2 regions of the Virgibacillus sp. M23 genome follow, and region 2 is predicted to be linked to the other one. Evidence: a T-box and tRNA genes for the amino acid it is inferred to sense, from the RefSeq annotation. Region 2 holds a T-box; the other holds one or more tRNA genes.
The links. A T-box is a leader RNA that pairs with one kind of tRNA and senses whether it is charged. The one in region 2 lies ahead of alaS (alanine--tRNA ligase), so its partner is inferred to be a tRNA-Ala.

Region 1 (3,438 bases), on a different contig from region 2:
TCTAGCTGGGTCATCATTATGGGCTACATAGGTTTCCGGTGTATCCATATTAACAAATCTAACTCTTGTTTCACCTAATACTGGATTAGCAATACGAATAGTATCCCCATCTGTTACACGCTCAACTGTCGTTTCATACTCGCCTGCAGCAGATGGTGGATCAGGTTGTTCTGCAGCTAGTTGAAAATCACTTTGCTCCGTTGGAATCAATTGATAGCTGTTATATTGACTGACGATTCCTGTCACGTCATACCACTTCTCTTCAGCTATTTGAGTGACATCTAATGCATTTTCCATGACGCGTAAAGTTGTTCCATTAAAATCTCCATCAATAAAGGAGATATTATATCCTCCACCAGCCGGACTCTCTGGAATACTTGAAAGAAAGCCATTCACACGTACAAGCTCACCTTCAAGCGATTCTGCAGTAGTTTCATTTTGTAATGCTTCTAAGCTTACTTCTTGAATCTCAGGTAGTTGCTGATCTGTTCCCAATACTTCTACACTGGAAGGAACGATCTCTTTTAGCCCATTGTAAGAATCTAACTGGCCAACAACCTTGATTAGATCCCCCTTATTTACATCTGGTAATTCACCTTGTTCAAAAGAGAATAGATTAATGCCGCCAGTATCATCCTGAATGTATGTTGTAAATTGAGTACCATTACTAATAGCATCATTATTTACTGTAACAATTCCTTCTACAGTTACAGCTGTTCTATCATTAAGCTGCCTAGCTTCATCAATGGTAATTAAATCAGGATTCTCTGGATCAGGTTCACCTGGTTCACCCGGATCAACGCCATCTACGGTATGATCACCGAGATATGCAAATGTATCCTTGTCATAATTGGTCCACTGTCCCTCGTCATAGTTGGAAACAGGAGCAATAACGGATGAATTCCTTACTAGTGTTACATCCTTCGCAAAATTACGATCATCCCCAATTATACCAATAACATCCAAATTACTAGCATTTTGTTGCAAAGCAATGGAATCGTTCCCATTGAAATTAATTACATTACCATTTGTTTGATCTGCCACCTCTAATACTGCCTCATCTGCATTTGGATGAGCAATTACATATGCATCGTCATATGCCAACGTACCATCCAATGTCATTGTTTGACTAGGCTCATTAGCACCATTACTATAAAGCGCCAATTGATAGCCTGACAAATCCACTTCTTCCCCTGTACCATTATAAATTTCAATGGCCTTATTATAGGAGCTACCTTCGATATACTCTGATATAAACAACTCTTCCGTTGTTTCTCCGTCGTCTGTCGCGGCCACAGATGTACTTAATACTGGTGAAAAATTCATTAAAATCAACGTAAAAATAAGAACCAAATAAAAAGACTGTTTCACCCGTAATTTTCGCATCTTCTCCCTCCTTAAGGATAAATAATTTATTGTCATGTATTACGTTGACATGACACACTTTTACTATCGCATAACAAACATTGATAATCTATAATAAATTAGTAAATTTTTGGTAAATTCAAAACTATATTACTATTAATTCTCTAAAATAGTAAATAAGTACCATGAACACAGATTAACTGATGTTGATGGACTTGCAAAAACAACCATACTTATCTATAATCAATTTATGTACGGGGCATTAGCTCAGCTGGGAGAGCGCTTCGCTGGCAGCGAAGAGGTCAGCGGTTCGAGCCCGCTATGCTCCATTAATTTAATCATGATCCACATATAAAAAATACAAACTTAGCCAATTGGTGGATAAGTTTGTATTTTTCTTTATTTAGATACTATGCTACTTATGTGATTTAACAAACATAATACATCTGACATGCTCCTCTATTAGAGAACTGTACCTGCTTATTGTTTGCATTCCATAATCTTTCATTATCCATACAAACGCCCACCTGACTTAGCTTTCCTTATACAAGCACAGTTTTTGGGATATTCACTTTACAAATAGATAATTACATCCAGAACCCTTAGCTATATATATTAAATAGACTACTATCCTTAACACGATTACCCTTTCTAAGAATATACTATATAAAAATCGTATGGAGGTGATTGGATTGAGTAAAAACAGTGAAAAAAACAGTAATAATGCCCCAGGTCAAATTGTAGATTTCCTTTTAGATGCTACACTAAAAAAACATGGGGCATCGTTAAAGACAAAAGAATTAGATGAAAAGGATAAAGAAATGGTCAGAAATATGGTTAATCAATTAAGAAAAAATGTGGAAGAATTTACGCAAGAAAATAAAGATACCAATGAAAACAAGGAATAATAGTTATTAAACTATATTGGATACTAGACAAATAAACTATTTATAAAATTAACTTCCTTCCTATATATGGTATAGCATGCATAATGAAGCCTGGTAAATCAATGGATATGTACCGGGCTTCACCTCTTTCTGAGAAAAATATCTATCTATAGCAATAAATAGGTAGTATATCTTAGTACAATCACCCTTCCTATTTCCACTCTTAATCATAAAATATTCTAAACGAGAAGAAGGAGGAAATAATAGTATGCCTAGATCAAGAGCATTTGATGATGTAAGAGACCATAGGAGAAAATGCGATTGCCATCGATTTAAGGATATCTGTGATAGCTGCGATAGACGCGATAAACACCATCATTGCGATCGTGACAGATTCGATGATCGTTTTGATTCATGTGACAAGAGCTGTGGCGATGACAAAAAATGGAGAGCACTAGACACTTCCATGTGTCACCCATTTGATAAAGATTCCACGGTGGATCAGGAGGCAAGTGGAGAATTAAATAATGTGCAAAAGTCTCTCGAATCCATTATTATTAAGGATTCCTGTGATGTAGAGGTATCCTCATCAGATATCCAAGCTGCACTTAATCTCCAAGTTGCGCTTCAGGTAGCAATTGCTATCGTAATTAGCATTTCGATTGCAGATGGTCATAAAGCAGACGAAATAACTCAAGATCTGTTCGCAAAATTAAAATCTAGCCAAATTAACAAACAGCAAGTTTATATTGAAAACTCACGCGGAGTAGAAGTATCCACAACGGATACTGATATTGCTATTAACATCCAAGTTCTATTACAAGTATTGATTGCATTAGTAATTAGATTAGATATTTTATAGTTCTAATAAAAAATATATCACTCCTACAGAAACAAAGGCTATCCCAAATGTCTACGAAGCATTTGGGGTAGCTTTTTTTGTCACGGTAAAATGGCAATTTATAATTTTTTCACTTCGATTCCTGTAACTTATCGTACATAAGAAACCTAGAATCATACCGGAGAAATTCGCTTTCAACGAAATTACATCCTTCTTCACCTAAATCAATAAAGCTTGCACTTCAATTTACACAAATAACTCTAATACCAAGCATTCAAAATAATGTTTATCAGTCTTGCTATCCAGCAGTCTCCTTCTTTTTATAAAACCAGGTCGTTAACAGCC
Region 2 (3,438 bases):
AAAGTCAAGTGGTTGCAAAGGTTAAAGAGATTATTATTGATAACGGTGGCGTATTAGAAAATGCGAAATTAAAGATCAGTGAAGACCGTCTATTTGTAAGGGCAGCAAATGAAATAGAGGCAGTGTCCTATGATGGATAATTTAAAAGAGAATGTGTACCAAGAATCAGCTGGTCCAAAAATTGATTTTATTAACGTTGTGTGGGATTGGAGCACGGAGGTATCATTAGACCAACCATTCTAAATGGTATAGTTACGTATTATAACGAAATATTATCCAGTAGGGATCTGTTTTAATGAAGTAAAGAGGTGACAAATTGATTTTTATATTGTTAGTTATAATTTTATATAGTGTCCCGTTTATTTGGGTGCTTTGGTCATTTATAAACGTAAAAAATAATAAAAGGGAAAAGGTGAAATGGAAGTATCCTATCCTCCTTTTTCTGTTATTAATCTTGTTATCGATAATTGGAAATGTCTATCTATCTTCCACTTATACGATTCCTTTCTTGCAAACCTCGATGGAAAGTATGATCTGGCTAATCGTAGCAGCTGTGTTTTTAGGAATCATTGCCCTTATTAATGTATTTGTAACATTATCATTACGGAATAAAAATGTTTCTAAGCAATTTCATAATCCGAGAGTGATATGGAAATTAATTGGTGGGATGGCACTGTTTTAGGATTCCTGTTTATTTGGTTTATGCCCTTTGGACAAAAGCTATCATATGTGATGGCTTTAGAGCAAGCAATGAATGCAACAGAAAATGCTAATGGTTCAGAAGAAATTACACTTTCACTAGTTAAATCAGAAAGTAATTGTCTTACAAAAAGAAATTGTTCGAATGAACAGTTTCACAATGTGATTTATGTGAAGAACAATATGGATGAGCCAAAAGAAATACAAATCAAGATACGCGCACTAGACAAGGATCAACAAGAATTAAAAGTTATTGACTCGAAGATCATGGAGGTCGGTGCGAATGAGTTACAAATGGTAAAAACGGAGGAAACCAATCAACAATCAAGTATATGGAATCAATATTCTTTTCAAACTGATGATAGGATGTATTATTTTCAACATCATTTCGCTATAGGGAAATAGAATAAGCAATATATCTGTGTATTACATCAAGAGAAGGTGTAAGAAGTTTTTATGTCAGAAAAAAGCTGGAGAAGGTTCTATCTGTATTTAATGTTATTTATCTATATCATTTATGCACCTATATCAATTATTGAATGGCTCTCAGAATCAGGAGGTTTTCCTTTTACTGCAATTATAGTAGGTATAGCGCTGCCTTTATCCGAAAAATCACCTAGAGGGATTAAAGGAAATTTCAAAGAAAGATTCTGTCTCATAGGTATGCATCGGCGTTGACATTCCGCTCGATGTTTTTTATAATTACGCTAACAACTATACATGTAGAATACGTTGAAAGTTTTGAGTACATGACAATCGCTTTTAAGAGAAGGATTTCCGTTGGCTGAAAGAAATCCTAAGGTAGAATCATGGAAAGCTAAGCTGGAGTACGGTTAATTCCCGTCGGTGTCATACCGTTATAATGATAAAGTGATGAACAATAGTTCATAATTAGGGTGGTACCGCGATCAAATCTCGTCCCTGCAAATGCAGAGAAGGGATTTTTTTATTGTCTAGGTAATTGTAAAATTTGAACCTGTGGATAAAAATGGGCGTGTTGAGCTGTTCCAGCGGAGGCGACTTCACGAATTGCCCTAATCTAAGTTATCATCGGCTTGCATGTACACCGTGATTCCTTTATCTCCGTTGACTCGCTTCAGTTCGCTACGTTTCTAATCGGGCGCTTGCGCTTTTATTCTTTTCAGGAAATAAATAATCCATTTACTGCGCTCAGTTAGTCTTTCCTGACGAAAAAGTGATGTCAATGATTAATGACTTGATGTTCTATTCAACTATTTTTAGATTGGGAGGAAGTTTAAGATGAAACAATTATCATCAGCAGAAGTTAGGCAAATGTTTTTAGATTTCTTTAAAGAAAAAGGCCATCGTGTTGAGCCAAGTGCTTCTCTAGTTCCGAAGGATGATCCGACGCTACTATGGATCAACAGTGGTGTTGCAACATTAAAAAAATATTTTGATGGTCGGGTAATCCCTGATAATCCTCGAATCGTAAATGCCCAAAAATCAATTCGTACGAATGATATAGAAAATGTCGGTTTTACCGCAAGACATCATACGTTCTTTGAAATGCTCGGTAACTTTTCAATAGGTGACTACTTTAAAAAAGAAGCTATCGATTGGGCTTGGGAATTTCTAACGAGTGATCAATGGATTGGGTTTGATCAAGAACGGTTATCCGTTACAGTGCATCCAGAGGATGATGAGGCCTATGATATATGGTTAAAGAATATAGGTATTCCAAAGGAAAGAATTATTCGTTTAGAAGAGAATTTTTGGGATATTGGTGAAGGCCCAAGTGGACCGAATACAGAAATCTTTTATGATCGTGGCGAACACTATGGAAACGATCCAAGTGATCCTGAACTTTATCCTGGGGGAGAAAACGAAAGATACTTGGAAATATGGAACCTTGTCTTCTCCCAGTTTAATCATAATCCAGATGACACGTACACGCCTTTACCTAAAAAGAATATAGATACTGGTATGGGCTTAGAACGGATGGTATGTGTCATTCAAGACGCACCAACAAACTTTGAAACAGACCTATTTATGCCAATTATTAAAAAGACAGAAGAGTTAGCCTCTACAAAGTATGGAGCTAGTCAAGAAGGAGATACAGCTTTTAAAGTGATTGCTGATCATATTCGTACGGTTAGCTTTGCGGTAGGAGATGGTGCTGTTCCTTCGAATGAAGGAAGAGGTTATGTATTAAGAAGATTAATTAGAAGAGCTGTTCGATTTGCCAAAGAAATTGGTATTGAAAAGCCGTTCATGTATGAATTAGTAGATACGGTAGCAGACATTATGAAGGATTTCTACCATGAAGTAGTGAAGAAAAAAGAATTTATTAAAAATATGGTGAAAGTGGAAGAAGAGCGGTTTCATGAGACACTGCACGATGGCTTAGAAATATTAACAGCAATCTTGAACAGCGAAAAGGAGAAAGGAAGCACCTTATTCCCAGGAGTGGAAGTATTTCGCTTATATGATACCTATGGGTTCCCTAAAGAATTAACAGAGGAATATGTGGAAGCACAAGGTTTTACGATTGATGAAGAAGGTTTCCAACGAGAAATGGAAAAACAACGTGAGCGTGCACGTAACGCTCGACAAAAAGTTGATTCTATGCAAGTACAAGATGCTGTTTTCAGTGAGATTAATATCGATAGTGCGTTTGTAGGGTATACCCAAATGGAAGTAGATACTTCCATTGTGGCAATGATTGCTGGTAATGAACAGGTGGAAGTAGCAGAAGCAGGTGACGACATATATGTATTC

Region 1: it has a tRNA-Ala gene. The T-box ahead of alaS (alanine--tRNA ligase) is inferred to sense a tRNA for this amino acid. The anticodon was not compared.

Annotation. Positions count from the first base shown of each region.
Region 1 is NZ_JAWDHA010000010.1:94,707-98,144, reverse strand. It holds gene RVS70_RS06435 (5'-nucleotidase C-terminal domain-containing protein) at 1-1,386, opposite strand, end outside; tRNA gene RVS70_RS06430 (tRNA-Ala) at 1,622-1,694, shown strand; gene RVS70_RS06425 (hypothetical protein) at 2,058-2,273, shown strand; gene RVS70_RS06420 (spore coat protein) at 2,719-3,114, shown strand; gene RVS70_RS06415 (ABC transporter permease) at 3,392-3,438, opposite strand, start outside.
Region 2 is NZ_JAWDHA010000021.1:29,912-33,349, reverse strand. It holds gene RVS70_RS10430 (Tad domain-containing protein) at 1-140, shown strand, start outside; gene RVS70_RS10425 (hypothetical protein) at 317-682, shown strand; gene RVS70_RS10420 (hypothetical protein) at 649-1,104, shown strand; T-box leader at 1,423-1,625, shown strand; gene alaS (alanine--tRNA ligase) at 1,960-3,438, shown strand, end outside.